3 regions of the Endozoicomonas sp. Z74 genome follow, and region 3 is predicted to be linked to each of the others. Evidence: predicted binding sites of a transcription regulator. Region 3 holds the regulator's gene; each other region holds the start of a gene.
What was found. The regulator FNR, encoded in region 3, switches genes on or off when oxygen is low (the NO sensors DNR and NnrR bind a similar motif). The targets are predictions, from matches to a motif close to TTGATNTANATCAA.
Positions count from the first base shown of each region.

Region 1: ACNRUY_RS20535 (OmpW/AlkL family protein) is a predicted target of FNR. The motif match lies at 7,153-7,166, and genes of this name have one in related genera.
Region 2: frdA (fumarate reductase (quinol) flavoprotein subunit) is a predicted target of FNR. The motif match lies at 5,372-5,385, and genes of this name have one in related genera.

Region 1 is NZ_JBLYZI010000091.1:12,366-23,765, forward strand. It holds gene ACNRUY_RS20510 (UDP-2,3-diacylglucosamine diphosphatase) at 224-958, opposite strand; gene ACNRUY_RS20515 (peptidylprolyl isomerase) at 955-1,449, opposite strand; gene ACNRUY_RS20520 (glutamine--tRNA ligase/YqeY domain fusion protein) at 1,798-3,471, shown strand; gene cysS (cysteine--tRNA ligase) at 3,499-4,881, shown strand; gene ACNRUY_RS20530 (hypothetical protein) at 4,940-6,886, opposite strand; gene ACNRUY_RS20535 (OmpW/AlkL family protein) at 7,282-7,956, shown strand; gene ACNRUY_RS20540 (redoxin domain-containing protein) at 8,027-8,734, opposite strand; gene ACNRUY_RS20545 (NUDIX hydrolase) at 8,818-9,492, opposite strand; gene ACNRUY_RS20550 (isochorismatase family protein) at 9,661-10,317, shown strand; gene pncB (nicotinate phosphoribosyltransferase) at 10,328-11,400, shown strand, end outside.
Region 2 is NZ_JBLYZI010000010.1:223-6,883, forward strand. It holds gene ACNRUY_RS04570 (SDR family oxidoreductase) at 5-700, opposite strand; gene ACNRUY_RS04575 (hypothetical protein) at 799-1,176, shown strand; gene ACNRUY_RS04580 (hypothetical protein) at 1,201-1,881, shown strand; gene frdD (fumarate reductase subunit FrdD) at 1,943-2,293, opposite strand; gene ACNRUY_RS04590 (fumarate reductase subunit C) at 2,308-2,697, opposite strand; gene ACNRUY_RS04595 (succinate dehydrogenase/fumarate reductase iron-sulfur subunit) at 2,697-3,446, opposite strand; gene frdA (fumarate reductase (quinol) flavoprotein subunit) at 3,458-5,233, opposite strand; gene ACNRUY_RS04605 (amino acid permease) at 5,849-6,661, opposite strand, start outside.
Region 3 is NZ_JBLYZI010000013.1:55,367-66,766, reverse strand. It holds gene ACNRUY_RS06010 (M66 family metalloprotease) at 1-1,044, opposite strand, end outside; gene ACNRUY_RS06005 (Yip1 family protein) at 1,385-1,996, opposite strand; gene ACNRUY_RS06000 (glucosaminidase domain-containing protein) at 2,276-3,121, shown strand; gene ACNRUY_RS05995 (DUF547 domain-containing protein) at 3,175-4,038, shown strand; gene ACNRUY_RS05990 (DUF547 domain-containing protein) at 4,179-5,000, shown strand; gene ttcA (tRNA 2-thiocytidine(32) synthetase TtcA) at 5,039-5,953, opposite strand; gene ACNRUY_RS05980 (TraR/DksA family transcriptional regulator) at 6,393-6,725, shown strand; gene ACNRUY_RS05975 (hypothetical protein) at 6,745-7,284, opposite strand; gene ACNRUY_RS05970 (adenine phosphoribosyltransferase) at 7,585-8,142, opposite strand; gene fnr (fumarate/nitrate reduction transcriptional regulator Fnr) at 8,255-9,013, opposite strand; gene hemN (oxygen-independent coproporphyrinogen III oxidase) at 9,467-10,873, opposite strand; gene ACNRUY_RS05955 (sulfite exporter TauE/SafE family protein) at 11,207-11,400, opposite strand, start outside.

The DNA.
Region 1 (11,400 bases), on a different contig from region 3:
AACCATTCACCTTTTCCCTCACCCCAGCCCTCTCCCAGAGGGAGAGGGGATTTGGTGGTGCAGAATTTTAAAGCTCTTCCCCAGAGGGAGAGGGAGTTTGGGTAGTGCAAACTTTTAAAGCCCTCTCCCCCTGAGAGAGGGTTTGGGTGAGGGCCCACCTGATAAACGGTTCAACCAAGAGCGGAGTGAAGCTTCGCTACTGAGTCTGGCGGTGTTTGTTCAGCTATTCCTGGCAAATGGAAAAGCTGTTCAGGGTGAGGTTGTTATCGGTCAGCTCGATTTCCCAGCCCTTTTCTTCGGTCCAGTCTCCCAGTACAAAGCGTCTGGCGGCTTCGTCTTGAATGGTAACTTCATGGATGGCAGGCCGGTGGGTATGGCCATGAATGAGGGTTCTGACGCTGAACTGTTCCATTACTCGGGTCACTTCTGAGGGAGTGACATCCATAATGGCAAGGGTTTTGCCGGTTTTGGCTTTCTGGCTGTTGCGGCGGATGCGGGCTCCCAGACGTTTTCGGTAGGAGAGAGGGGTTCGTCGCAGTAGAAATAGAACCGCAGGGTTGCGGATCCACTTCCGATAACGAAGGTATTGTTGATCCTGAGTGCACAGAGAATCACCGTGCATCAGCAGAATAGGCTCGCCGTTCAGCTGAACCAGGGTCGGGTCTTTCAGCCAGGTTGCTCCGGTGGCCCGGAGAAAACGTTTGCCCAGGGCAAAGTCCCGGTTACCGGGCATCAGGTACAATTTTCTTCCTGAATCACTGTAGCGTTTCAGCCGGGCAGCAATGTCCTGGTGGAAGGGCTCCATGGCATCATCCCCCACCCAGTATTCAAAAAAATCCCCCAGTATGTAGAGGGCTTCTGCGTCCAGTGCACGGTTTTCCAGGTAATGGCAGAATGCCCGGGCAATGGCCGGGCAGTCTGGGGTTAAATGAAGGTCTGAAATAAACAGAACGGTCATTCAGCCAGTTCCGCAGACTCGATGATGATGTCCTCAACCGGCACATCCTGATGACCAGCCCGGAAGGTGGTTTTCATGCCTTTGATTTTGTTCACCACGTCCATGCCTTCAGTGACTTTGCCAAAGACACAGTAACCCCAGCCATCGGGTGTTTTTGAGCTGTGGTTCAAAAAGGCATTGTCCGCCACATTAATAAAGAACTGTGCGGTTGCGGAGTGAGGGTCCATGGTGCGTGCCATGGCAATGGTGCCCGTCTCGTTTTTAAGGCCATTATCGGCTTCATTATCAATGGGGGACTGGGTGGTTTTCTGGGCCATGCCCGGTTCGAAGCCACCCCCCTGAATCATGAAGCCATCAATAACCCGATGAAAGATAGTCCCGTTAAAATGGCCGTCTTTTACGTATTCAATAAAATTGGCAACGGTTTTGGGCGCTTTCTCTGCGTTCAGTTCCAGTTTGATGTCGCCGTAATTGGTATGTAATACAACCATGGGTTTACCGTCTAGTCAGTGATGCCCGCCAGGGGCTGAGAATTGGGAATTCTAGGCGTTTCTTTCGATACTGTAAAACCGGCGTTGTGTTTTGCTCTATGCAGCGCTTCTGTTATGAGGGGGAATGGGGATGCCGCTTTGCAGTGAACTGGCAGGCAGGATAATTTGCTCATTCCAGGCCCCACTTATTTTCCCGGGTTAAGGGATATGATAGTCTCAGCCGATTAGGCTCTATGAACCGTTTGCTCTGCTTCCGTACCCAATCCACCACCTCGTCATGGGTGCCGGCTGTCAGAAGTTGACCGTAGCCTAATGAGCCTTCCACCCTTCAACGATGCATCAGTGATAATGAGCGCTAAAGACAAACCCAGTAATTTCCTGGAACAGATTATTGAGAAGGATCTGGCCGAAGGCCGGGTCTCATCGGTGTATACCCGGTTTCCACCGGAGCCGAACGGTTTTCTCCACGTGGGGCACGCCACTTCCATTTGTTTGAACTTCGGTCTGGCGGAACGGTTCCAGGGCCAGTGTAACCTGCGCTTTGATGACACCAACCCGGAGAAGGAAGAGCAGGTTTACATTGATGCGATCCAGGAGGATGTCCGCTGGCTGGGTTTCCAGTGGTCCGGTGAGGTACGGTATGCGTCCAGCTATTTTGACCAGTTTTATCAGTGGGCTTTGCACCTGATCCGTGAAGGCAAGGCCTATGTGGATCACCAGGATGCCGATACCATGCGGGAAAACCGCGGGGATTTTCAGACGCCGGGCATTGACAGTCCAGACCGGGACACCCCTGTGGACGTCAATCTGGCGGAGTTTGAAAAAATGCGTGCCGGAGAATACGACGAAGGACAGGCCTGCCTGCGGGCGAAAATCGATATGCACAGCCCCAATATGAATCTGCGGGATCCTGTGTTGTATCGTATCCGCAAAGTGCCTCATCATCAGACCGGTGACAAGTGGTGCATCTATCCTAGCTATGATTTTGCCCATGGCCAGGAAGATGCCATTGAAGGCATTACCCACTCCATCTGTACTCTGGAGTTTCAGGATCACCGGCCTCTGTATGAGTGGTTCCTGGACAATCTGCCTGTGCCAGCCACGCCCAGGCAGTACGAATTTGCCCGGACCAATATTAATTACACGGTTACTTCCAAGCGAAAACTGAAGCGGCTGGTGGACGACGCCGTTGTCGGTGGCTGGGACGATCCCAGGATGCCCACCATTTCCGGTATGCGACGCCGTGGCTATACTCCGGCCTCCATCCGCCGGTTTTCCGAGATGGTAGGAGTGAGCCGGTCCGATGGCACTGCCGACGTCTCCATGCTGGAACACGCCATCCGGGATGATCTCAATACCAACGCCGGTCGGGCCATGGCGGTTCTGAACCCTCTCAAGCTGGTGATTGAGAACCTGCCGGAAGGGGAAGTCCAGGAAATGAAGGCGGCGGCCCATCCAAACCGGCCTGAGCTGGGTGAACGGACACTGCCCTTTACCCGGGAGGTCTACATTGACCGGGCCGATTTCACCGAAGACACCACCCTGTCCCGCAAGAAGTTCAAGCGGCTGGTGATGGGTGAGTATGTGCGTCTGCGCAGTGCCTATGTGATCAAGGCTGAGCAGGTGGTGAAAGATGAAGCTGGTGAGATTGTGGAGGTGCGTGCCTCCTATGTTCCCGGCACTGTTGGTGAGAATCCGCCGGAAGGCATTCGCCCCCGGGGAGTGATTCACTGGGTGTCCGCCAGCCATGGGAAAGAGGCTGAGCTGAGGCTGTATGATCGACTGTTCACCCACCCTGCGCCGGACCGTGGTGAAGAAGATTTTATTACCCATATCAACCCGGAATCCCTGAAGGTGCAGAAAGCATGGGTGGAACCGGCACTGGCAGAAGCCGGCCCGGAACAGCGCTTCCAGTTTGAACGGGAAGGGTATTTTGTGGCGGATCGTTTTGATCACACCAGCGAACACCCCGTGTTCAATCTGACCATCGGCTTGAAAGATACCTGGGCCAACAAGGCGTAAGCGTACAGAGGGAAGAGGAAAGAAAGCGTGCTGCAGATTTATAACAGCCTGACCCGCAGGAAAGAGTCCTTTAAACCTTTGGATGGCAATCATGTCCGGATGTATGTCTGTGGCATGACCGTATACGACTACTGCCATATTGGCCATGCCAGGACGGTCACCGCATTTGATGTGGTGGCCCGCTATCTCCGTGCCCGGGGTTACGATCTTACCTATGTCCGCAATATCACCGATGTGGATGACAAGATCATCAAGCGGGCGGCAGAAAACGGTGAAGATTTTATGGCGCTGACTGAACGTATGATCACCGCCATGCAGGAAGATTTTGCCCGGCTGGGTAACCTCTCTCCCGATCAGGAGCCCCGGGCCACGGCCCACGTCCCTGGCATGGTGGAAATGATTGAGGGGCTGATAGCCAAGGGTTTTGCCTATGCGCCGGGTAATGGGGATGTCTATTATCGGGTTCGTCGTTTTGAGGGCTACGGCAAACTGTCCGGCAAGGTGCTTGAGGAGCTGGAAGCCGGCGCACGGATTGAGGTGGAAGAGCAAAAGGAAGATCCCCTGGACTTTGTGCTCTGGAAAGGGGCCAAGCCTGGCGAGCCCAGCTGGTCCTCTCCCTGGGGTGAAGGGCGCCCAGGATGGCATATTGAGTGCTCGGTAATGGGTAAGTGCTGCCTGGGGGATACCTTTGATATTCACGGTGGCGGTTCGGACCTGAAGTTCCCTCACCATGAAAATGAGATCGCCCAGAGCGAGGCCCATAACGAGGCCACCTTTGTTAACACCTGGATGCATTCTGGTGCGATCCGGATTGATAACGTCAAAATGTCCAAGAGTCTGGGGAACTTCTTTACCATCCGGGAAGTGCTGGATAAGTATGATGAAGAAGCGGTTCGCTACTTTATGATCTCCAGTCAGTACCGCAGCCCCATCAATTATTCTGAGGACAGTCTGAAAGAGGCGGGGGTTCGGCTGGAGCGGTTGTATACCGCTCTGAAAGGACTGGACTTGTCCGGTGTAGAAGCTCCGGAAGGTCATGAGTTCGAGCAGCGTTTCTTCAAGGCCATGGATGACGATTTCAATACGCCGGAAGCACTGGCAGTTCTGTTTGAACTGGTTCGCCAGCTCAACAGTGTTCGCAGTCAGGATCCGACGGAAGCACTGCCTTTGGCGGCCTTGCTGGTTAAGCTGGGTGGCATTCTGGGGATTCTTCAGCGGGATCCGGAAGCCTTTCTGAAATCCGGTGCTGATGTGGACGAAGCCTGGATTGAAGCCATGATTCAGAAGCGGAAGGACGCCAAAAAGAACCGGGATTTTGCCGGTGCTGACCGCATCCGTGATGAGCTGGCGGAACAGGGCATTATTCTTCAGGACAGCCGGGAAGGCACTACCTGGCGGATTGAGCGTTAATCAAACCGCACAGCATACTCTGGTTATATAACAACCAGAGTATGCTGCTTTCCGGTTTTCAGAAGAGTGCATAGGTCATTATTAATACCATCATTGGAGCAATTGTGCTGACGCTGCGATGGCTCCCTGAAGTTTCTTCAAGTTTGCCATGAACTGACGGTTCTCCGAAGGATTGAATGGTTTCCAGGGGAGCAAGGTTGTTGATTTTATCCGGTTGCCAGTCCATAAATATCAAGGCGCCGGTATTGATGACGTACCCATCACTGTTGCGTGTTTCAGACTGGGCTCCGGATAGTATCAATTGGTTGTTAAGAACCATGGCCTTGCCAATGGACAGCCAGTTAGCGCTTGAGAACCAGTTGTAATAACCCCTGTTCATAACGAATGACGCAATGCTGGTATGGCTGATCTGACCCTCAGTGCCAGTATCAAACCACTGTACATCCACTCCAAGAGGATTCCCTTCCTGCTGAAAGGTGGTTAGAAAACCGTTTTCATGGGTAAGCAGCGTATCGTTCATGTCGGAGAGCCCGCTTAAACGATGAATGACGGGGGCCTTTCGGCCCAGGTGTCCTGGATCAAACTCAAAGATTCGGTGCCCCTGTTCGCCCTGGTAACGGAGTATAAACAGTCGTCCACCGCTTCTCACGGGCTGTCGGTAGGCGTTATACCTTTGGGAGTCGTACCCGGTATCAAACGAAAAGTGCCCATATCTTAGTGGCTTTTTGACGCCTGGTTCGATTTCCAGTTGATGTACCGTATCTCCAAGAACTAACGTCAGTTCATCATGACCCCGATTGTTTTCGTAAAGGGTCATGGGCGTCAGGATCTGGTTTTGTGATCCTGTGTAGGGAAAATTAAATTCAAGAACTGGCTTCAACGCTTCGTCTAGCCCATACAGGTGAACAGTGCAGCCGACACTGACAGAACTGCATGACGTTGAGCTGCCATCAGGTCCATAGGAGAGAGTGTAGATATACTGGATACCGGTTTGCTGACTGAATACATTGAATGGGAAGGCGTAGGGCAGATAATCGTTTGAAGGGGGGGACAGAAAGGGGGTAAAACGCTCACTACCGGTTTCGGCATCCATTGCTGAGACGGCCAGAATTGAATTTTTCCCTGCCGTTTTCAGGCACTCCTCAATCAGCCTCTCACTGGGTGGCTGAAACTTCAAAGTGGTTTCTGTATCAATGGACTCCCTGATAAGAAACTCTTGTACCGTGTTGTACTTCAGGCTTTCAATACGATCGAGCTCTTCAATTACGATGACGATTTCCGATTTAGTCAGAGGGGGGGAGAACTCAGGGATTTGATTCACTACATCCACGCAATCTTCCGGTATGGAAAGGAGGCTGTAGAGTGTTTTTTTTCCATTCGAGTCACGTACCATGGGGGAGGGAAGGGTTTCGAAAGGCCGGTGTTTGCACCATTTAACGGTATTGTCCGGGGCAATGGCGCAGGTTTTGTTATAAAGGAAGAGATACCGGTTACCCTGGTTGTCCCGAGTGACCTGTCTGCCAAGGGAAAGCAGTTGTGAGTCTATTCCCATATTTTGATAGTCGTAAAACCGGGCGACGGGTTCCTGCCAGCTTCGGTCAGCGATTGTGGTCATTCTTGTACTGGCTTTATTGGTAGTGGCTCTGTCTGTGCTGTTCCTGGTCGCTTCTCTGAGCTCTGTAGTCGGGAGAGGGGTTGTGGTAGCCGCGGTGGTAAAAACGGGGTTTTCAGCGATTTGCCTGAAGAAGGAGGGCGTCATGGAAAAATAACCGGCATAGCCAATGATGTCCATGCCAATCAATGGATTACTCTCTTCTGATGGAAAAGCCTTTATGGCCTGAGGAAGTAATGTTTTTCCTCTAAATGTCCGTGAACAGGTGTAAAGAACATCGAATTGGGAATGTTGGGTGATCATTGTACCCGGAGTGCAACCATAGGGCGTCACGGTTTCAAACTCCTGAATCGTGTTGAAAACCTCTGGGCGTGGGTTTGGCGTTACGGGCATTGCACCGGCCTTTGATGAAACCAAAAGAGATATAAGCGCCCACGTGTGCAGTTTTGTTACTGGTGACAATGTCATTGCGATTCCTCTGATTCTTTATGGATCTTTTTAAAAAGAAGAGGTCACATGGCTTGTCTATTGCTTCAACCAACAAGCTATCCGTTGAATTTAGTGGTTCCTGGGCAGCACATAAGAGTGATTGGTAGTTAAAAATGCAGGATTAGAGTTATTTGGAAATTATCCACGGTGGTGTTTACTTTTGTGAAGGTTTGATCTGGGTCAATAAGCGACATGGGTCAATTTTATACAATGCAGAGCGAAATGGGACGAAAGAAAATAATGATAGCCCGCATGCTGCTTTTAGTGATTCAACCAACAAAAAAACACAAAGGTAACACATGAAACTGAAACCGCTTTTTCTTGGGGTTATGAGCGCAACTGCTTTATTGGCTTCAGCTGCTCAGGCTTATGATGCCGGTGATTTTATTGTCAGAGGTGGCCTGGCCAGTGTGAATCCCAATGTGGATAGCAGTGAGTTGCAGCTCAACGGGGCCGCAATCAGTACCGCTACGGTGGATGTCAATAATGAGAGCCAGCTGGGGCTGTCCCTGACCTATATGTTGAAGGACAATATTGGGATTGAGCTGCTGGCGGCAACGCCATTTTCCCATAAATTAACGGGTAAAGGGGCTATCGAGGGGCTCAATGACTTTGCCAAAGTAAAACACCTTCCACCCACCCTGAGCGTTCAGTACTATCCCATGGAAAAGGGCTCTGCCTTTCAACCCTATCTGGGGGTTGGTGTGAATTACACGGTCTTTTTCAGTGAGAAATTTATTAATGGGGCTGACGCTACCTACAGTAATATTAAGCTGGATAATTCACTGGGTCTGGCAGGACAGCTTGGGTTTGATTATCGGGTGGCTGAGAACTGGAGCCTGAATGCGGCCGTGTGGTATATGGATATCAATACCACAGCAACGTTTAATGGAAATGGCGGTTCTGATAACTACAAGATTGATGTAGAACTGGATCCATGGGTTTATATGGCGGGTGTTGCTTATCATTTTTAGTCCACTAGCTATTCGTTAGTCTTCTCGCCGGTTCTGTTTATCTGTAGAACCGGCTTTTATTCCTGTGCGACTAGTTTGTTCTTTTCATTTGTCGATGAACATCCTGGTGAGTGGGTTTCATGCCGGGTTCGCCAGGTTGCCAGCCTTCCGGGGTGACATAGCCCTGGTGCTCATCAACAAATTTCAGGGCGGCCGCTTTTCTCAACAGTTCGTCCACATCCCGGCCGATGGTGATGCTTTGAACATCGGCAATTCGAACAATGCCTTTCTGGTCAATAAAAAAAGTAGCCCTGAGAGCCAGCCCATCCTGATTTTCGATCTGGTACTTTTTTATAATGGATTTTTTTGGATCGGCCAGCATGATAAAGCCGGGGTTACCCAGCCCTATGGGCTCGCTTCTGTTGCCGCTGCCCGCCTTACTTGATTTCAGCCGCCATGCCTGGTGGGAGGCTTTGGGGTCTTTTTCAATAGAAGCTTCGTCAGAGGAAAGTACCAGTACTTCATAGCCCAGCTGATGAAACTCCTTAAGCCGTTTGTTGAGGGCAATCAATTCTGTGGGGCAGATAAAAGTACAGTTTTTTGGGTAGCTCAACAGCATAACCCGGGATTTCCCCCTCAGGCTGGAGAGCTGGAAATCGTTGATGATTCTGCCGGCAGGGTTGTTTTTATCCGGCACCACTGCCTCGGTTTTGAAATCCGGTGCCAGGGTGTCCGGTATTGGAAAAGCCATCACAGAAGAGCAGGCGAGGGTGGAGAGGATCAGGGAAGGAAGCTTCATGGGAGACTCTAACCATCTAAAAAAGTCTGGCAAAGTGTAGCAGAGGTTTTCTGTTCATCTTTGCCAACTTTGACAGAAGAGTGTCATGTCTGGGTGGTGAGATAAGACCGGTTGAAAAGGCAGGGGCCGGTTGTTTGATGAATGCGGTACAGGGCGGCAGGGCGGTTGCTGCCATGGCGTTTTTTACCGGTATCTTCGAGCAGCTCCCCTTTCAGGAAACGGTTTCTGATGGACCTCATGGGAGGGGCTTTTTCGAGCACCAGGGTAAACACTTTCTGAATGTCAGACAGGGTGAATTCTTCCGGTAGCAGGTGTACCGGCAGGGAGCTGTACTGGATTTTATTCTGGAGCCGCTCCAGGGCTTCTGTCACCAGTTGGCTGTGGTCGTATGCCAGGGGCACGGCTGGCTGCCTTTCGACAATGTCGACCCATTGTGCATCTGGGGCCAGTACCTGGCTCTGTTCCGGTTTGAACAGGGCATAATAGACCACGGTCAACGACCAGCCCCGGGAGTCCCGGAGTTCATCGCCAATGGTTATGACCTGTTCATAATAGGAGGCCGGTTCTGAGGTCAGTCGCCCAAGCTGTCGTCTGGCCGTGTCTTCCAGGCAGGTGTCCAGTTCCGGTTCAATCCTTCCGGCTGGAAGGCGCAGGAAGTCAGGTGATTTTGGATCACGGTGGGTCAGTACCTGAACGCTGTCGTCGGTCAGTCGAAAGGCGACCAGATCAACGGAAATTAGCGCGGTGCTGAGGCTCATAGTTGGTTTCCTTTTTTGCCCAGGCAGTCTTCAGGGGCGCTCCTGGCGCTATGCAGGGTGGGTTTTTCTCAATAGTAACCTGAAAGCATCAAGACGGTGCAGGTTGACAGGTTAGTGAACATAATTCACTATCATAGTGAATTACATTCCTTTTGTCAGGTGGTCAGAATGCATGCTCTTGGGGCCAGGGAAACCGTTGCTGCTTTTGATGTGGATGCCCAGCAGTGTTTTACGCCATTGTGTCCCGATGAATTGCCGATTCCCGATGGTCAGGCGATTGTTGAGGAGCTCAATCGTCAGGCGGAGTTTGCCGCTGTCCGTGTTGGCTCAAAAGATGCTCATTCGCCCAGTGCTGTCTGGGTGGCCAGTCACGAAAACCCACAGTTGACTCCGGTGCAGGGGCACCCCCATGCAGACCTTTACTGGAATCAGCATGCAGTGCCCGGAACGCCCGGGTTTGAGTTGGTCAATGGTTTGCCCGCGGTGACGGATTATGACTTTTTTGTCTGGAAGGGGGTTGAGCCGGATATGCACCCCTACGGGGCTTGTTTTCATGATCTTAAAGACCGCTTGAGCACAGGCGTTATGGAATTTCTCCGGGGCAGGGGGATTGATACGGTGATTGTGGGTGGCCTGGCACTGGATTTTTGTGTCAAGACAACGGTTTTACAGCTTCGTCAGGGTGGTTTTGATGTGGTGTTGAACAAGGCTGCCTGTCGGGGATTGAGTCCGGACTCGGTGGAGGCGGCTCTGGTGGCCATGGAGGCAGCCGGTGTCTCAATCGTTGAGAGTGCAATGGATCTGTATTTCCCCGAGGCATCCTGAAGGAGCGGTTATGGTAAACCCCATTATCAAGACGTTGCTGGATACCGATCTCTATAAGTTCACCATGCAGCAATCCATGGTTCACCGTTATCCCGATGCCAATGCCCGTATGGAGTTTCACTGTCGGGATGACCAACCGCTCCAGGTGTCGGCCAGGGCTCTGCGCGAACAGTGTGACATGCTCGGCGAGCTTCGCCTTTCGGACCAGGAGCTGGACTGGCTGGCCTCACTGCCCTTTATGTCGGATCCCTTTATTGAGTACCTTTCCCGGTTTCGGTTGAACCCCGCTCTGGTGTCCATTGAGGAGGTTGATGGGCGGTTGAGTGTATCCGTGGAGGGAAACTGGAGCGCCATTACCCATTTCGAGATTTTTCTGCTGGCCATTATCAGTGAGCTGCATTGTCAAAGCTTCGGGGCTTCGGCTGAGGCGGAGGGGCAGAAACGCCTTGAGGCCAAGCTCGGGCTCCTGAGCGATGATCCTTCATTTCATCTGGTGGACTTTGGCACCCGGCGCCGTTATTCCCGGCAATGGCATAAGCATGTGGTTGGCACTCTGAAGCGCAGGCTGCCAAGCAGTTTCTCTGGAACCAGTAACCTCCACCTGGCCCGTACCATGGCGTTGCGACCCGTAGGAACCATGGCTCATGAGTGGCTGCAGTCCCACCAGGTGCTGGGCCATAGTCTGCTTTCCAGTCAGAAGGACGCTCTTGGGGTCTGGCTGGAAGAGTATGGGGACCAGCTTGGGATTGCCCTTACGGACACCATCAACATGCAGGCCTTTCTTAGGGATTTCGATTTCACTCTTGCCAATGCCTACCAGGGCATTCGTCATGACTCTGGCGATCCCTTTACCTGGGGAGAACAGGCTCTGGCCCATTACCGGAAGTTGGGGATTGACCCTTCCGGAAAACAGTTTGTGTTCAGTGACAAGCTGGATTTTGAAACGGCTCTGGCCATTCATCGCCATTTTTCCAGCCAGGTGAACGTCAGCTTCGGCATTGGCACTTACCTGACCAATGATATGGGGCATAAAGCACCCAATATTGTCCTGAAACTGACTGAGCTGAATGGGGCGCCGGTGGC
Region 2 (6,661 bases), on a different contig from region 3:
ACTGTCACCAGGGAATGGCTGTCCCATCATAATTGACAAAATGACCACTGGTTGCCGGTGATAACTGCTCTATAACCCTGCGAAGACCTTTTATGGAAGTCTGTGCATCGATTAATGCCTGAGCCCCTCCCATATCCGTCTGTACCCAGCCAGGGTGCACAATCCCCACACTGATGCCCTTATCGGCAAGATCAACGGCAAGGCTTTTACCCACCGCATTCAAGGCAGCCTTGGCCGACCGATAGAGGTAACTGCCCCCCTTCTGGTTATCCTCAATACTGCCCATTTTGCTGGACATTAAAATGATCTTTTTTTCTTTACTCTGAGATACCTGATCCACCAGCGCCTGAACCACCATTAACGGGGCAATGGTATCTACCCTGAGCACCTCCAACCATGGATCAGCCTGAACTTCATCAAAAGCCAGCCCTTTAGGCCCATAGATCCCAGCGTTGTTAATCAGAATATCAATAGGACCGTCAATAACATGGCGAAGATTATTCACCATGGCCGGTTGAGTAATATCCAGTGGGATCAGTTCAAGCAGATCACCGGACTGCTTTTTGAGCTCGAGCAACTCCAGGGAAGACTCCGGGCTACGGCAACAACCGAAGACCTTCTCCCCCGCCGCCAGATATTGACGACAGAACTCTAGCCCCAGCCCTCGGCTTGCCCCTGTTACAACAATTTTTCTCTGCATGTCCACGCTCCTGAATACCGAGTCGTAGTCTAAAAAAAGCTATTATCAAAGATATGCCAATTTTTTCCAGGGAAACCGATCAGCTCAGGAGGTCGGCCATGGGCATCCAACACAGCAGAAAAGCCTCTATCAACAGCCTTCATGATGGTCATGTGGTAGCCCAGCTGTGTATTAACTACCATATTGACCGTTCAAATGCCGAGAAAGCCCTGGAGGTCGATCTGCAATTAAGTGGCGAGATGGGTTACCATAATACGCATTTCATAATGAGGCGTGATGTTTATTATAATCTGCCCCAAAAGATCAATGAGTGGCTGAAGGAGCATCACCTTGTTTCTGACAGCCTGTCCGATCCCCTTTGTGATAAGGGACACTTACACGCCACCCTCGCACTTGAAATCCTGACGGAGATACATTCAGTGCTTGGCACTGGCAACCAGGTCGATCTGGATCGTTTGATCTCAGATAACTATTAACCAACATTTCCAGGGAAAGGAAAAATGTCCTCCAAAATCAACGGCACCCCCCCATCATCCACCCCCTTGCCTCATGATAACTTATCCGAAAAAACCGGTGTATTACACAATGGCAGAGCAGTAAAAAGAGCAGAAAAAGCGGGTCAGCCTGTTTTAGACAGAGCACCTTCACAGGCAAGTCCGGTTAGCAGAACGGTTTCTACTTCCCGCCCCTCTCGTGGATTTACGTCAGAGGAGCTTCACATAGTCCAGCGGCTGATTTTAGAAAAAAAGTGGCAAGCCGCTGAAACCGCCTTTGGTAATTACGCAACAGACCTTACAGCATTCAAGCAGCTGCTTAGTGAACTTGATGACACAACGGGCATTCCCAATGAGCTTTACCCTTCCATCGAACACCATTTCAGTACCTGCTTCATCAGGGAAAAAGCGCCTATTCTGACGGCCCCTGCACTGACGAATGAAAGTGAAGACAACGCTTTTGTTCGCTACGAAACCATTAACCGTATTCTGGGCGACAACCCTCTTGCACCGGACAACCCCATCAAAACAGTAGCCCGAACAACCGTCGATGAGTTTCTTGATGGTATACCTGATACCGGGATTGAAAAGGCATCGCTCGAAGAGGAAGCCTCACTCAAGATGGCAGAGCATCTGGAAAAAGTCATTACACAGCTTAACGAAGAGCTAACCTCATTGATCCAGTAGTTCGCTGTAAAAAAGGGCCTGATTAAAGGCCCTTTGTCATCAAACTAAAAATGATTAGCAATCAGATCAATAAAAGAATCGTAGCCACACTCAACACCAGAGTTCCCCCATAGCAGGCCACCTTGATGCCTACCCCGGGATGGAAACCAAGGTCATGGGAGCCATGGTAGATCCTGTGAATACAAGCCCAGTAGGAAGGTACCAGGGCAACCATCAGGGCAAGCCTGCCAATCCAGCTTTCAAGAAAGAAAGAGGACATCCGTTCATAGGAGAGGGCTTCCGCAGGAATAATCCCCATTGGCACTCCCAATCCCACGATGAAGATGATCGCAGGAAAGAAAAAGGCGATGGTCGTACCACCTGCACCGAACAGGCTCCATAACAGAGGTTCAATATGCCGCTTGTTACTCATGTTTATTCCCTCTCTCAGAGTCCCATGGTAGCAGCCGCCAAAATGACAGCAGACACAACCACCAGGCCAACATACATCAGTTTGTTAACCACGTTATCCGCCACCAGCTTTCGGATCTGTTGAGGCAGCACCCGGGGCGTCATATCGAAATAAGTCACCGCATGATAAAGGGTCAGACCCAGAGTCACGACTGTGAACAGAATCATCAGGGGGTTGGCCTGAAAATCCAGCCAGCCCTGCCAGGCATCCGGGCCTTTAACCAGCTGTACCAGACCGATAAACAGGTTAATCGCGTACAAGCCATCAAACACACAGGATGACTCACGCACCATATAGTTACGATAGAACGGGTGATCCATGAACCAGGTGCGCTTCATAGGACGCACGTAAGGACGACGACTCATCACTTAGCTCCTTTGCGTGGCATCAGAAAAGACAGAGCCCAATCCTGGGATCCCTGCAGCTTGTTCTGGTTAATGGCTGCAGCTGGATCGACGTTCTTGGGGCAAACTTCCGAGCAGTATCCCACAAAGGTACAGGACCAGACGCCATTCTTACCCTGAATAACTTCAGTTCTCTGCTCATAACCGTCATCACGGTTGTCGAGGTTGTAGCGATGCCCCAGAGCGATGACCGCAGGGCCGGTAAACAATGGGTTAATCCCCATCTGCGGACAGGCTGAGTAGCAGAGCATGCAGTTAATGCACATGGAGAACTGCTTGTAGAGACCCAGCTGTTCTGGAGTCTGCTTATTCACACCTTCTTCAACCGGCTTTTCCATGGCATTGATGATGTAGGGCTTAACCGACTCCAGTTTTTCAATGAAGTCAGCGGAGTCCACAACCAGGTCGCGCTCAATGGGGAAGTTGGCCAGAGGCTCAACCTTGATACTGTTGGGATAGTAGTCCCTCAGAAAGGTTTCACATCCGAGCTTTGGTGTCCCGTTGATGACCATGCCGCAGCTACCGCAGACCGCCATACGGCAGGACCAGCGGTAGGCCAGGGTGGAATCCAGTTCATCCTTGATGTGCTCCAGCGCATCCAGCATGGACCAGTCTTCAACATAGGGAATGGTAAATGTGCCGTAAGAAGGCTTCTCATCGGTTTCCGGATTGTAGCGGAGAATCTCGATGGTTATGGTTTTATCACTCATGGGCGGCCTCCTTACTTCTCTTCGCTCTTCTTCTCAGCGGCAGCGCCATATACGCGCTCTTCAGGCTGGAAGCGAGTTACGTTGACATCCTCGTACTCCAGACGAGGCTGGGCATCACCATTGAGGTAAGTCACAGAGTGCTTGAGATAATTGACATCATCACGGGCTTCAAAGCCATCAATACGCTGGTGAGCACCCCGGGACTCTTTACGCTCAACGCCACCAATGGCCATACATTCTGCAACCATCAGTGAACTCTGCAGCTCAAAGGCCTGCAACAGTTCAGTGTTAAACACCTTGCTCTTGTCTTCTACCTTGACGTTTCTGAAACGCTCACGCAGCTCAGAAATCTTGTCCAGGCCTTCCTGCATCTCTTCACCAATCCGGTAAATACCGAAACAGCGCTCCATGGTTTTCACCATTTCGTGACGGAGGTGGGAAGCTTTCTCCGTGCCATTGGCATTTCTCAGGCTCTCAATACTGGCCAGGTGGGCACGGGCCTGATCCAGCAGTTTGCTTTCGTCAGACAGCTCATTCTGGCTGGCAAAGTCAGCCGCACTTTCACCGGCAACCTTACCAAATACCACGGTCTCCGCCAGGGAGTTAGAACCCAGACGGTTGGCACCGTGCATCCCAACACTGGCACACTCACCGGCAGCAAACAGACCATTAAGATCACTGGCACAGTGAATGTCGGTCCTGATACCGCCCATGGTGTAGTGAACAGCCGGGCGTACAGGAACGGGCTGGTGGACGGGGTCCACACCCAGGTAGTTTTTCGCCAGAGAACAGATCAGTGGCAGACGCTCCATCAGTTTCTTCTCACCGAGGTGACGCAGGTCGAGATGCACGGCGTCCCCAAGCGGGGTCTCAATGGTGCGCCCTTTGCGCTGCTCCTGCCAGAAGGCCTGGGACAACTTATCCCGGGGCCCCAGTTCCATGTATTTGTTTTTGGGCTGCCCAACCGGTGTTTCCGGTCCCAGACCATAATCCTGCAGATAACGGTAACCGTCTTTGTTCAGCAGAATACCGCCTTCACCACGACAGCCTTCGGTCATCAAAACCCCTGAGCCGGGCAGGCCGGTGGGGTGATACTGAACAAACTCCATATCCCGAAGAGGAGCACCTGCCCTCAACGCCATGGCATGGCCATCGCCTGTAACAATGGCGCCATTGGTGTTAAAGCGGAACACACGTCCAGAGCCACCAGTGGCAAATATCACTGACTTGGCCAGGAACACTTTGGGCTCACCGGTCTTCACTTCAATCGCCACGACACCCTGCGCGCGACCATCTTCCATAATCAGGTCGGTGGCAAAAAATTCGTCGTACCGCTTAATGGAAGGGTATTTAGTAGATGTCTGAAAAAGGGTATGGAGCATGTGGAAGCCAGACTTATCCGCGGCAAACCAGGTGCGCTCGATTTTCATGCCCCCAAAGGCACGAACATTCACATCACCATCGGGTTTCCGGGTCCATGGGCACCCCCAGTGCTCAAGGCGGATCATCTCTTCTGTAGAGTGTGAGACAAAGTAGTCCACAACATCCTGGTCACACAGCCAGTCGCCACCGGCTACGGTATCCACAAAGTGGTTCTCCAGAGAGTCATGATCCTGAACCACCCCGGCAGACCCACCTTCCGCAGCCACTGTGTGGCTCCGCATAGGGTAGACCTTTGAGATAAGGGCCACCTTTAGATTCGGGTCCTTTTCTGCCACGGCGATCGCTGCACGCAAACCGGCGCCCCCGGCGCCTACGATTGCTACATCGGCCTTTATGACCTGCATATGCCAACCTCTATTGCTTGTCCTCACTGCAGAGCTCAGATGGACAGGCCTCTGGCAGTGGGACGGGTCAATTGAATAGTGCTTGAAATCGTTAATAAATTTGCGCAGCAGTTTATAGAACCAGGCCCCGGATAAGAATTGATTTAAAACAAAACCTAACAGGTTTCACCGCAAGTATGGGCCAAACATGCTAAACCGTCACACCCACTCCAGATCCAGTTATTCCTGAGTAAAACAGACTGGAAGCCCTGCTCTTTCCTTTTCTGGAAAAGCTTATCCCTGCGGACTCCCCCCCCCTTTTTCAGGAGATAAAGCTCAGGGAGTTGGGATTAAAAAGTGATGAAACGTAGGCAAGTTCGGCAAACTTCCAGTATTTAGGTAATCAACGGCTGCACACGAAGAATTTTGGTAGTGAATGTAGTAATTGCCGCAAAAGTAGTCAATTCATAATTTCCCCTTCTCCATGGGTATTTAACGCAGATCACTCACTGCCCTCACCGCGAGAGCCTCTAGAAATGATAATCACTCCCATTTATTTCAATCAAAATCAGCTTCTGAATTTCTAAGCTACCCCGGCACAAATTGCAGAGAGTAAATACACGGCTTCGCAAACCATCAGGCCGTTATCAGCTGTGCCAACACAACAATGCAACCAAAAAAAAGGCAAGAGTACACCATCCACAAACCTCCAGGAGCCTGATACCTCCTTTCACTGGCAGAACGTTTTCTGAGAACACAAACCATGACTGACGGCAGCAGAACAGCCAGTATGGACAGGGCTACAGCAGCGTATCCAAGGGCCTTAACAAATCCACCAGGAAACAGGGTGGCAAAAACAACTGGAGGGCCAAACGTGATGCAAACAGTCTGAAACCGTTGCAAACGGTCATTACCTCTTCGGAATAATCCAGCAAGATAGTCAAAGAGCCCGAGGGCCACCCCTAATACAGAAGTCAGAAGAGCAAGATCTGAAAATAGATGAAGCGGAACACTGCCTTTACTGTCTTTGCTAAGTTCGCCAATTAAACCCGACAGAGATTCCGGGGAACGGCTGATATCCAGCAGCCTTGATTCGACTAAAACACCGTGAACCACGATGAGCCAGGAAGCATACACTATGAGAGGAATCAGGGTAGCCATTATAAAAACAAGGGACAGGTTCCGCAGCCGCCCGCTCTGGTGAAGTTGCGCTTTCTGATAAAGAATGATGCTGGGAATGCTGCCATGATAGCCAAAAGAGGTGAATACAACCGGTAACACCCCCAATAGCGTCAGCCCCCCAACCCCCTGTATATCCAGTACCCGTTCATAACGAACCGATGGAGCGAGAGCTGCCAGCACAGATACAAAAGCTACGATCATTAATCCGAAGAAAATTCGATTCACCCAGTCAACGGCAGAAGTACTCCAGTACACAAAGATAGCCGC
Region 3 (11,400 bases):
TCCCCAGCTCTGGGCAGTGCCTGAGGTGAAATGAGCCATGTTATAGGAATGGCCGGTTTCATGGATAAAGCCATTGCCGCATTCGCCCCCCCAGTTGATGGCAGACCAGCCATGCCAGCCCCCATAGACGCCTTCATCGGTCATGCCGGAGTAGTTACCATCGGATTTCAGGGCCTTGCCCATGCCAATAAAGGTTCGGTCGCCTAAAGGGATTGTTGATATACCGGAGGGAATAAGGCCCTCGCCAACATTGGCAGCGAGCACCCCCTGATTGTTCAGGGGCTTGAGAACCGATGAATAGTATTTTTTTCCGGTGGCCTGCATTTCTTCATGAGAGGTCACCAGAACTGTTCCAAGGTTATTGGAAATCAGCATTTTATCAAGAAACAGGGGGGAGTAATCGGCAATGGTCATTCGACTGACCGGAACTGAACCGTAAAAGTCCCTGGCTAATTCCGACGCCTCTATTGTATCGCTTCTGCTGTCAGAATGTTCATACCACTTTCCATCCCATGCCCGTATTTTGACCCGGCTGAAATTGTAATCAATGGGGGCTCCAATATTCTGTACGGGGATACTCTGGGTTTGAATTGAAGTCTTGCCATCATTATTGATGGAAGAGTGGCTGATGGTTAATGTCAGTCCCGGTCGAATCCAGTGCCAGGGGAGCATTGCACTCCAGGCCTGTTTTGAATAACGATCGAGGGGAATGCCACTGACCCGTTCTTCGAGCATGCCATACAGTTCAGAAGGTGGCTTCATTCGGATGGCGGAAAGCACTTCACCGGTGGCTGTGGTGCCTGATACTTCCAGGATAGCTCCTTCAGGCAGGCTGTTTTCCGGGGTAAAGAGAAAGATGGTGCTTCTTTCTCCAATCAGGTGTGGAGCCAGCCTGTCCTCTTCTGCTTTAATGACATGGGTCTGCCCATATTCGACCTGACCATTAAGGTGTGGAGAAGCATACGCCTGGTTGAGGCTGGCATTGGCCAATAACCCAGTGGACAGAAGTAAGGCAGCTAATGGCCGAAGTTTTTTTGTTTTCATTCTATGATCCTTTTCTATTGCCGTGGCGGCAATGAAAAGGATGTCGAAATGGATGGGTGTTGGAAATACTGTCTGGTTGGAATTGAGAGGTCTTTCCGTTTAAGTTCTGGAGAATTGTGAGCGGTTTTGCAGTTCCAGGCAGAAGAGTTCTTTTTTTGAACGCTCTCTGAGTTTGTTTTTAAATATAGGCGGTCTTTTTTTTGCGCTTTGACGGATTTAAATCTGTTTAAAAAACAGCCCTGAGTTGAGTCAGTAAATTGATAGTGCTTCTGGTTCGATCATATCAGTGTCTTAATAAACAGCCCGTGTTTCAGGCACAGGCTGTAAAGGCTGCTGTTTGTTAATAAACCTGAACATACTCAGGCCCAATTCCCATTCCCCAGAGCACAACCGTGGTAATCATAATGGATACGGCGAGCACCAGGCCGATGCAGAGTACTGAACTGGCGTAGATAAAGCCCTGTTCCTTCGGGATTTTCATAAATACAGGCAGTCCTGTGTACAGAATGTAGGCGGTGGCTGAGGTGGAGAGTATTCCGGCGGTAATAGCCAGCCAGATGGATGGATAAAGTCCACAGATTCCGGCCAGGAACAAGGGGTAGGCGGTATAACAGCTGAATGCCGTGCAGTCCGTCAGGGACGGATCGCTGTTGAAGTTCTGGCTCATCCAGCGGATAAACCAGCTCATGACACCCACTCCGGTGATGGTGGCCAGCCACGCCAGGATGGCCATCCACAGAGCGCTCTGTGGCGTCAGGCGGACAATGTTCGAGCTGCCTGGCAGGCTCCAGCCAACCTGGGTAGTACCGATATAGGTGCACAGGGCGGGAAGTGCCGCCAGCCAGATAATCTGGCCCAGATAGAGCTGAACCAGCCCGGTGGGGTTACTTCGAATACTGATCCATTCATCGTCGGGTTCGGTAAGTAAACCCCAGAAGTGACTGAGAATCATGGCAAGCGCCTCCATGGTTTCGGTGGTACCAGAACCACTTCATCCACTGAAGTGGAGGATACTGATACAGACCGGCGGTGATACTTTGTTATTATTATTGGCTATCTGCTGTCTAGTACACGCTAGCGCACGCAAAGGATTGCCGTTCGCAGAACCACTTTAAGCCGCTGTTTAAGTGTTGGCATAGTTTGGGTGGAATGTAAATACCTGAGAGGGCATTCAAGGGCTTTTTCCTGCAGGTATCTGCGGATAAAACAAATAACGAACTGAGTGAACTGCATGCTCAATAAAATCGATCGAATAATGCTTGGTGCACTAGTAGTGGTGCTTGCCCTGTCCAGCTGGCTGCAGCCAGAACCTCCGGAAGTGGAGTTGACTGAGGCAGAGCCGGTGGCTCCTGTTGAGAAAGCCGTAGTAGCCACCCCTGATTTCACCCGTATTGTGGATGTCAAAACCAAGAAGAAAACGTTTTTTAATTACATGGTGCCTCTGGTGGAGCAGGAGAATGAAAGAATTCTTTCCCTGAGGGACAGGGTTCGCCTTCTGTCCTCAGAACCTTCCCTCAGTGAGAGCGACCAACAGTGGCTGGTGGATCTGGCAGGGCAGTACCGGATAAAGGTGGCCCCACAGGAAGAGTCCCCTTTTGATCATGCGTTTTTTGACGCTTTGATGGCACGGGTTGATATTATTCCTGTTTCTCTGGCCCTGGCTCAGTCTGCTAACGAGTCCGCCTGGGGCACATCCCGGTTTGCTCAGCTGGGTAATAACTTTTTTGGCCAGTGGTGTTTCAGCCCCGGCTGTGGAATTGTGCCCGGTGCGCGACCTGAAGGGGAGACCTATGAGGTACAGAAATTTGAGGATGTCTCGGAGTCCATCAGGGCTTATATGCACAACCTGAATACTCATTTCCAGTATGAGGTGCTGCGCCAGCTCAGGGAGAAACGGCGGGAGATGAATGAGCCGGTCACGGGACCGGTGCTGGCTCATGGGCTTCATGCTTACTCAATCAGGGGGCAGGAGTATGTACAGGAGTTGGTGTCAATGATTAATAGTAATGGCCTGTTGCGTTATGATCTGAAAGAGGCTGGTCGTCTTGCTGACAGTACCGACAGTGCCAACATCTGAGGCAATTGGCAGAAAAAGAAGCTTATAGCGGAGAGAGTGGAGAGGGAGCTCCCATGAAAATTGAATCATTGGTTGCAACCAACGGCCCTGGGCCGTTCTTTTCGGGACTGACCCAGCTATTAACCGGCTTTTGGTTGCTGCTGCTGGCAGGGTATCCCCTTTCTCTTGAAGCCGCGCCCTCTAGCAAATACTGGGAGCTTTGGGACAAAAGCAACTCCGGTTCAAAAGCGATCATTAATCACAGCTCATGGCAGGGCATTCTGGACAGCTATCTGGTGGTTCAGCCGGACGGGAGCCGCTTTCGATATCAGGCTGTAAACGGTAAAGATCGAAAAAAACTCGGCGAGTATATTAAGACATTGACGGCTCTTGATCCAAGGCAGTACTCAATGCCGGAGCAAAAAGCTTACTGGATCAACCTCTACAATGCTCTGACCGTTAATCTGATACTGGATAACTACCCGGTCAAATCCATTACAAAGCTGGGGCCATGGTATCGCTTTGGCCCCTGGGATGAAGTCATCACCCGGGTGGCCGATCAGGCGCTCACGCTGAATGATATTGAACACCGTATTTTAAGACCCCTCTGGAAAGACCCTCGAATTCACTATGGGGTGAACTGTGCCAGCGTGGGATGCCCGGATCTTGCGGAAAAGGCGTTTACCGGGGAAAACACGGAAGCGCAACTGGAGCAGCTGGCCCGGCGCTTTGTTCAGCAGGGAAAAGGGGTGGAATGGGTGGATGGGCGACTGGTGCTTTCCAGAATCTATGAGTGGTATAAGGAGGATTTTGGCAGCCGAAAGGAGTTGCTTCTGCACCTGCAGCGCTACTCTGCCCCCACTCAGGCAAAGCGTCTTGGTGCCTTTTCTGGAGTGATTGAATATCAGTACAACTGGCAATTAAATGAAGTGAAGTAGACCGCTCTCCAGCCGATTAATAAAACAGCCATGAGCGGGAAATGCCGATTGTCTCCAGTGATGGAAAGACACCAGAGTTTGAGACAGTGGCATTTTCATGATCAATTACCGTTGAACGGTTATAAAGGGCGGGTTTTATTATGGCCAGATGCTTGCTTTTGGTGCTGAAACTGCTGATCCTGTCATGGGGACCCTATGCCCATGCCGTTCCATCCCCTGATAAATGGACGTATTGGGATAAGGCGAATCCGAAGAGTGCCCTGGTGGTGGATCATAGCCTCTGGCAGACCTTTCTGGACCGGTACCTCAAATATTCAGAAGCCGACAGAATGTATCTGGTGGAATATGGCAGGGTGAAAAAGGCCGACATGGGACGCCTGGGTGAGTATCTTTCGAGTCTGGCAGCCAGAGACCCAAGAACCCTTAATCGCAAAGAGCAACTGGCGTATTGGATCAATCTTTATAATGCGCTGACGGTCAATCTGATTCTGGATTATTACCCGGTCAAGTCCATCACCAAGTTGGGGATGGGGTGGTTCCGTACCGGACCCTGGCGTGATGAATTGATCACCATTGCTGGTCAGAAAATCTCCCTGCATGATATTGAGCACCGCATTCTAAGGCCCTTGTGGGATATGCCCGAGGTTCATTATGCTCTTAACTGTGCCAGCCTGGGGTGCCCTGATCTGGCGCCCAGGGTTTATGTCAGTGCAGAGATTGAAGATCAGCTGGACAAGGCTGCCCGGCATTTTATCAATCAGCCAAAAGGCGTGAATTTTGTGGCGGGGAGGCTGGTGCTTTCCCGAATTTTTGACTGGTATGAAGACGATTTTGGCGGGGAAGAGGGGGTGCGCCAAGATCTGCTCAAGTATGCCCGGGAAGACATCCGTATAAAGCTGCAGAAGTACACCGGAAGGATCAGTTATCGTTATAACTGGCAGCTGAATGAGTATAAGCCCTGAGCTGGTGAGGGCTCAGGACTAAAAGGGGACTGAAGTGCTCAGGGCTCGAATTGAATGACCTGGACACCACTCTCCTGCCCGGTTATCTGGAAGTTGCCGGAAGTGACTGTCTGATTATCTGCATGCTCATACTCTTTTCGTTCTCCACTCCGATCCAGCTCCAGTCCCTTGAAATCAAACAGACTGTTATCGGCCATCTGGGAAGGGGCGATGTTTTGGGTGGCGGAAAAGATAGACTCGATGCGGCTTGGGTGTTTTTTCTCCCACTCGGCCAGCATTGACTTGATATTCTGCCGCTGTAGATTTTCCTGGGAGCCGCAGAGGTTGCAGGGGATGATTGGGAACGCCATCTGCTCAGAAAAGTGGGCGATGTCTTTTTCCCTGCAGTAGGCCAGGGGACGGATCACGATGTTTCTGCCGTCATCCGATCGGAGTTTAGGGGGCATTGCCGACAGCCGGGAACCATAAAACATATTAAGGAACAGCGTCTCAACAATATCATCCTTATGGTGACCCAGGGCGATTTTTGTGGCACCAATGTCCTCTGCAAAGGCATAAAGTGTTCCCCTTCTTAGCCGGGAGCAGAGGCCGCAAGTGGTTTTTCCCTCGGGAATTTTTTCCTTGACCACGGAATAGGTGTCACGGTTGATAATATGGTAATGGATTCCCAGTTGATCCAGGTATTCCGGAAGGACATGCTCAGGGAAGCCGGGCTGTTTCTGGTCCAGGTTGACGGCGATCAGCTCAAAATTGACTGGGGCGCTTTTCTGGAGGCTCATGAGAATATGCAGCATGGTGAAGCTGTCTTTGCCTCCGGACAGGCAGACCATGACCCGGTCGCCTTCCTCAATCATGCGGAAGTCTTCGATGGCTCTTCCGGCCAGGCGCCTCAGTTTTTTCTGAAGCTTGTTGAAATTGTATTTCTCGGAACCGGTGAGTTGGGTCGAAGTCATAGGCTTATAAGCGGGCCGTGGATGAAAGCGGCTCATTATATCGGCAGGATGAGTATCCACCAAGTCAGTGTTTAACGTGCTCTTACCTGTTGTAGCGTTTCTTTTGGCAAAAAAACGTACAAAGGTCCCATAAAATGTCCTGCCTGGCTCAAGGAAAAATGGAGCTGCCGACTATATCCTCCATAAGGGTGTTACCCTTCGGGGGGGAATGGACTACTATTTGCAGGCAGGATTGCCAGTTCTCATTGATAAACACGTTTGTCCTTTTAAATGTCCAGATGCCCATAGCGGTAGAAGAACAGATTGTGCTGCCCTCATCCCTGAAACCTGGGAGAGCAAACTGTTGTTCACGGCCCGGTTTAGAAAAGCCTGTGGCTGCATGTTGTTCATGGCAAAAATAACAATGGATTGATCCAGAGTTTTGAAAAGGGGAAGACTGATGACCGATCACAATAAACTGCGTACCAGGCTGCTTGAGCGGCGAGATGAACTGAATGTACGGCTGGGTAATATCAAGCGCGATGTTACCCGCAAAACCAGTGCGGACTGGTCAGAGCAGGCTCAGGAGCGTGAGAACGATGAAGTGATGGACGCTCTTGGTAATGAGGCCACTCTTGAGTTGCAGAAGATAAACCGGGCCCTGGACCGGATGGATGAAGGGGAGTACGGCTATTGCACAGCCTGTGGGGCCCAGATTCCTGAAGGCAGGCTGGAGGTGATGCCCTACGCCGATCTTTGTGTGGGGTGTGCCGAGTCTAAGGAGGGGGTTTAGCCCCCCCCTTTCGCCAGATTCAGGCGGGTTTGGCGCTGGTGAGGTGGTAATAGGCCTTCTCATCCTGGGAAGAGCCGGATTCAATAATTAATTGCTGGTAACTGTCTGAAAAGCTCTGGACGGTGCCGGGGTTTCGGCTGTGAAAGTATTTTTGCCAGAGTTTCCCCAGTGCCATGGTATCTTCTTCGTCAATCTTCTCTATAGTGATACCGGTTCGGTGGTAAACCAGCCAGGCAATGGCGGTTGCATAGGCCAGGTTGGTGGCCAGTTCATGGTGGGGGTGTGAAAGGAATTCCCTCTGACTGGCCAGTCCACGGACGCTGCTGGATAACTCTGGCTGTGTCCCAAGGTAGTGGTCCCAGATATTGCGATGCATGCGCGGTGATATCTGGTAAATACCAAGAGCCTGGTGGTTGGCGATTTTCAAATGAAAGCCAAGGCCGGATTCCCTGGCAGCGGTGCCCAGAAGCAGGTTCTCTGCTGTCTGGCTCCACATGGCCAGGTGCTTGAGTGTTGGTCGCACCACATAATGACGCAACTCTCTGGCACAGATACCCATAATTCAAAGTCCTTTTTTATTGCTGTCATCGTTCTACCCCAAAGGGGGTGAAACCGCTTTTTCTGCTGGGTGATTTATCTTGAAAATACCAGTTAATGATCGTCTGTGACAGGGTATTTTCCCTGTTCTTATACGTAAAGTGAGCAGGCGATACCCTTTTGGGCAGTGCCCGTTTTATTGTCTGCCAGCAACCCCTTGCGGTAAGGGCTTGTCAGAAGGAAAACAGGCTTGGTGTTGTGCTTAATGGGGTTATCGTATCATTCCGGATATTCTATAACCCCATTAGTCAGGGGACTTTTATCAGTCGCCTGCAAAAGAACAGAGGGTAAAGGTGGGGATTCCTGCCTGATTCAACTTCTCGGAACCTTTAAGGTCGGGAAGATTGATGATAGCGGCTGCTTCCAACGTGGTAGCGCCTGCCTGGCTGATCAGGTGATGGGCGGCAAGCAGAGTGCCGCCGGTTGCGATCAGGTCATCAACCAGCAGAATGCGGTCTCCGGGCTTCATGGTGTCGTCATGGACTTCCAGGGTGGCGGTGCCGTATTCCAGCTGGTATTCCTGGCTCAGGGTGGTGCCGGGCAGTTTCCCCTTCTTTCGGAACAGTACCAGAGGTTTGTTTAATGTGTAGGCCAGTGTTGAGCCGATCAGGAAGCCTCTGGCATCCAGTGCGCCAATGCGATCCACATCTTTATTCTGGTAGCGTTCCACCAGAGTGTCTATGGTCAGACGCCAGGCCTTCGGGTTTTCAAACAGGGTGGTGATATCACGGAAAAGAATACCGGGCTCAGGCCAGTCCGGGATGGTTCTGATCTGGGATTGAAGGTATTCCAGGGCGGGTAGGCGTTGTTCTGTGGGCATGCCGTTTTGGCTCTGTTTCGGTCAATGATGCTCAGTGAGCACGGGGCTCACTGAATCCAACAGGCTACTGGCAGGGTAGCCCTTCAATCCGGGAAAGCTACCTCAGTTCTCCTCAGGCGCTGGTCACGATCTGGGTGGGGTCGATGGTTTTCCCCCCGGCCAGAGAGCAAAGCTCAACGGAGTTACGAATTTCAATTTCCTTGCCAACCGCTGAAATCAGGCCGTTTTTCTGGAACCTTGTGAACACCCGGCTGACCGTCTCGACGGCAAGTCCCAGGTAGTTGCCCATTTCGTTCCGGGACATGGACAGTCGGAATGACTGGGAAGAGAAACCCCGGCGACGGAAGCGGCTGGCCAGATTGATCAGGAAGGTGGCTATGCGTTCGTCGGCGTTTTTCTTGGACAGCAGCATCATCATCTGCTGATCTTCCCGGATCTTCTTGCTCATCAGGCGCATCAGGTGGCGACGCAGTTCCGGGAACTGATCCGCGAGCCCTTCCAGCTGTTCAAAGGGAATTTCACAGATCATGGTGGTTTCCATGGCCTGGGCAGACACTGGGTAAGTGTCGGTATCCATCCCGCTCAAACCGAGAATTTCGCTGGGCAGGTAGAAGGAGGTGATCTGTTCTTCACCTTCGTTGGTGGCGGTGTAGGTTTTGATCGCCCCTGAACGTACCGCAAATACACTGCTGAACGGATCACCCTCGAGGAAGAGGTGTTCACCCTTTTTCAGAGGGCGACCTCGCTTGATGATGTGATCCAGCTGGTCAATGTCTTTAATGCTGAGAGCCAGCGGCAGGCACAAGGAGCTGAGGCTGCAGTCTCTGCAGGCCACATGGCTTGGCTGTCGGACGTTGGGCTTGGACGTCATTGAGAGGCCTCAAAGTCGTATTGGCAAAATCGACTCAATTTTATGAAAATTGTTAACGAAGTGTAAGCTAGGTAAATACGCAAGTGAATAGCGTTAAAGTAGGTGTTTAATGCTATTGTGGAAACAACTTGTGCCAGTACGTTGTCTCCAGTAACACGATTGCGTCGTTTGTTCAGGGCGTCTCGCCTTGGCAAGCTTCTGAACCAGGCTCTTGACGTAAAGCCCCGTCAACTAAGGGGGGCAGAATACACTGGAGCACCGAGCCGACAGTGTCACAAAAGGTGTGCCACTGTCTGAAGTACGTTCGTTTATTTGTGTTGCCCGATTTTGCACCGATACCGCAGGCAAAGCAATGGTCAATGTTTGACTGGGGGGGTGTCGGACTTATGCTCGAATGCATAAGCCCGGAAGACTGAAGGAGTGGCTACTTTTTCGGTAGCTTTCTGGGAAAAGTCAGATGACTTTTGAGTAGCGGGGGATTGCCTCCTGCTTTTCCGTGGGCTTTGGCTGGTTCAGGTAATGATCGAACTGCATGCAGATGTTCCGGATCAGTAGTTTGCCTCTAGGGGTTACCACAATGCTTCGGTCTTCGTTCAGCGTCAGTAGCTCGTCATTGATCATAGGTTTGAGGCGTTCCAGCTCCTCAGCAAAGTATGTGTCAAAGGTGATGCCGAACTGTGTCTCTATTTTACCGGGTTGGAGCTGGAAGTGGCAGATCAGCTGGGTGATGACGGCCTGGCGGACTTTGTCGTCTTCTGTCATCTGAAGTCCCCGGACCATGGGGAGTCGGCCTTTGTCGATTTTTGTGAAGTAGTCTGATTCTTCCGTGGTGTTCTGGATGTAAGTGTCGCCCACCTGGCTGATGGAAGAGACGCCCATTCCTATAAGATCGCAGTGGCTGTGAGTTGTGTAACCCTGGAAGTTTCTGTGCAGGTTTCCGGTTTCCTGGGCGGTGGCCAGCTCATCATCGGGCAGGGCAAAGTGATCCATGCCAATGTATACGTAGCCCTGGTCCAGCAGCTTTTCAGTCGCTTGCTGCAGGATTTCCAACTTGACCTCCGGAGCAGGAAGGTCGTCGTCATTGATCCTGCGCTGAGGCTTGAAGCGGTGGGGCAGGTGGGCGTAGTTAAACAGCGACAGCCGGTCTGGTGCCATATCGATGACCCGGTCGATGGTATCCATAAAGCCAGGCACAGTCTGGAAAGGTAGGCCGTATATCAGGTCCATGTGAACGGACTTGAAAGCCATGGTTCTTGAAGCATCCAGTACTGATCGGACCATATTTTCAGGCTGAACCCGGTTGACGGCTCTCTGGACCCGTTCATCCAGATCCTGAACACCCATGCTGATGCGGTTAAAGCCAAGATCCCGCAAGGTATCCATCATCGGCCAGTCCACTTCGCGGGGGTCGAGTTCAATGGAGTAATCCGAGGTGTCGCCGCTCGTCAGTTGAAAATGCTGGCCGACCTTACCGATCAGGGCGCGCATTTGCTCGCTGCTGAGAAATGTTGGCGTCCCGCCTCCCAGGTGCAGCTGCTCAACTTTCTGCTCGGGAGAATACAGCTTGCTCTGCATTTCAATTTCACGGAACAAATACTCAAGGTATTTTTCCGAGCGGCTGCGGTGTTTGGTGACAATTTTATTGCAGGCGCAGTAATAGCAGACGTGTGAACAGAAGGGGATGTGGAAATAAAGCGACAGTGGCTTGATGGTAGAGGCGCTGAGTTGAGCGCTGGCCTGGTATAGCTCAGGGTTAAAGGTGTTATCAAATTGAACGGCGGTTGGATAAGAGGTGTAGCGAGGTCCCGACTGGTTATATCGTTCAATCAGGTCTTTATCCCAAACTGGCGCATTTTTCATAATCTGTCTCTGGCCGATCTCTCTGGCTATAAGCTTCGGTGTTTTGAAGCGTGCGGCTGTTTTGTCAATGCTGTGCTGCTGTTGCCGAGTTTTGAATGCTCAAACGTAGCAGTCTTATTGATGAATAGCTGTATTTTTTAAAAGTGTAGAGAAAGCTAAACCTGTATTCCTTGATGCGTGTCAATACGGGGCTGCCGAATTGGAATCAGTAGTTATCTGTTTCGATGAAAATATGAACACAGGCTGGAGGGGATTGCATATTACATGGGCTGAGGATGATTTGCGAGTATCAAATTCAGAAAGAAGAGCGCTTTCCGGTTATGTCGGAAGCGGCTAATGATGCGCTATCAATGTCATCAGCCATTCCTGGTGGGGGCCAGGCATGGCCCAGGCGCCAAACAGAATCACCATGATGCCGGCCATATTGCGGGTAAAGCTGGCTTGGATGAACTGGCTGAGCTGGCGGGAGAAGGCGCCGATCAGAAAAACCGCGGGCAGGGTGCCCAGCCCGAAACAGAACATGGCCA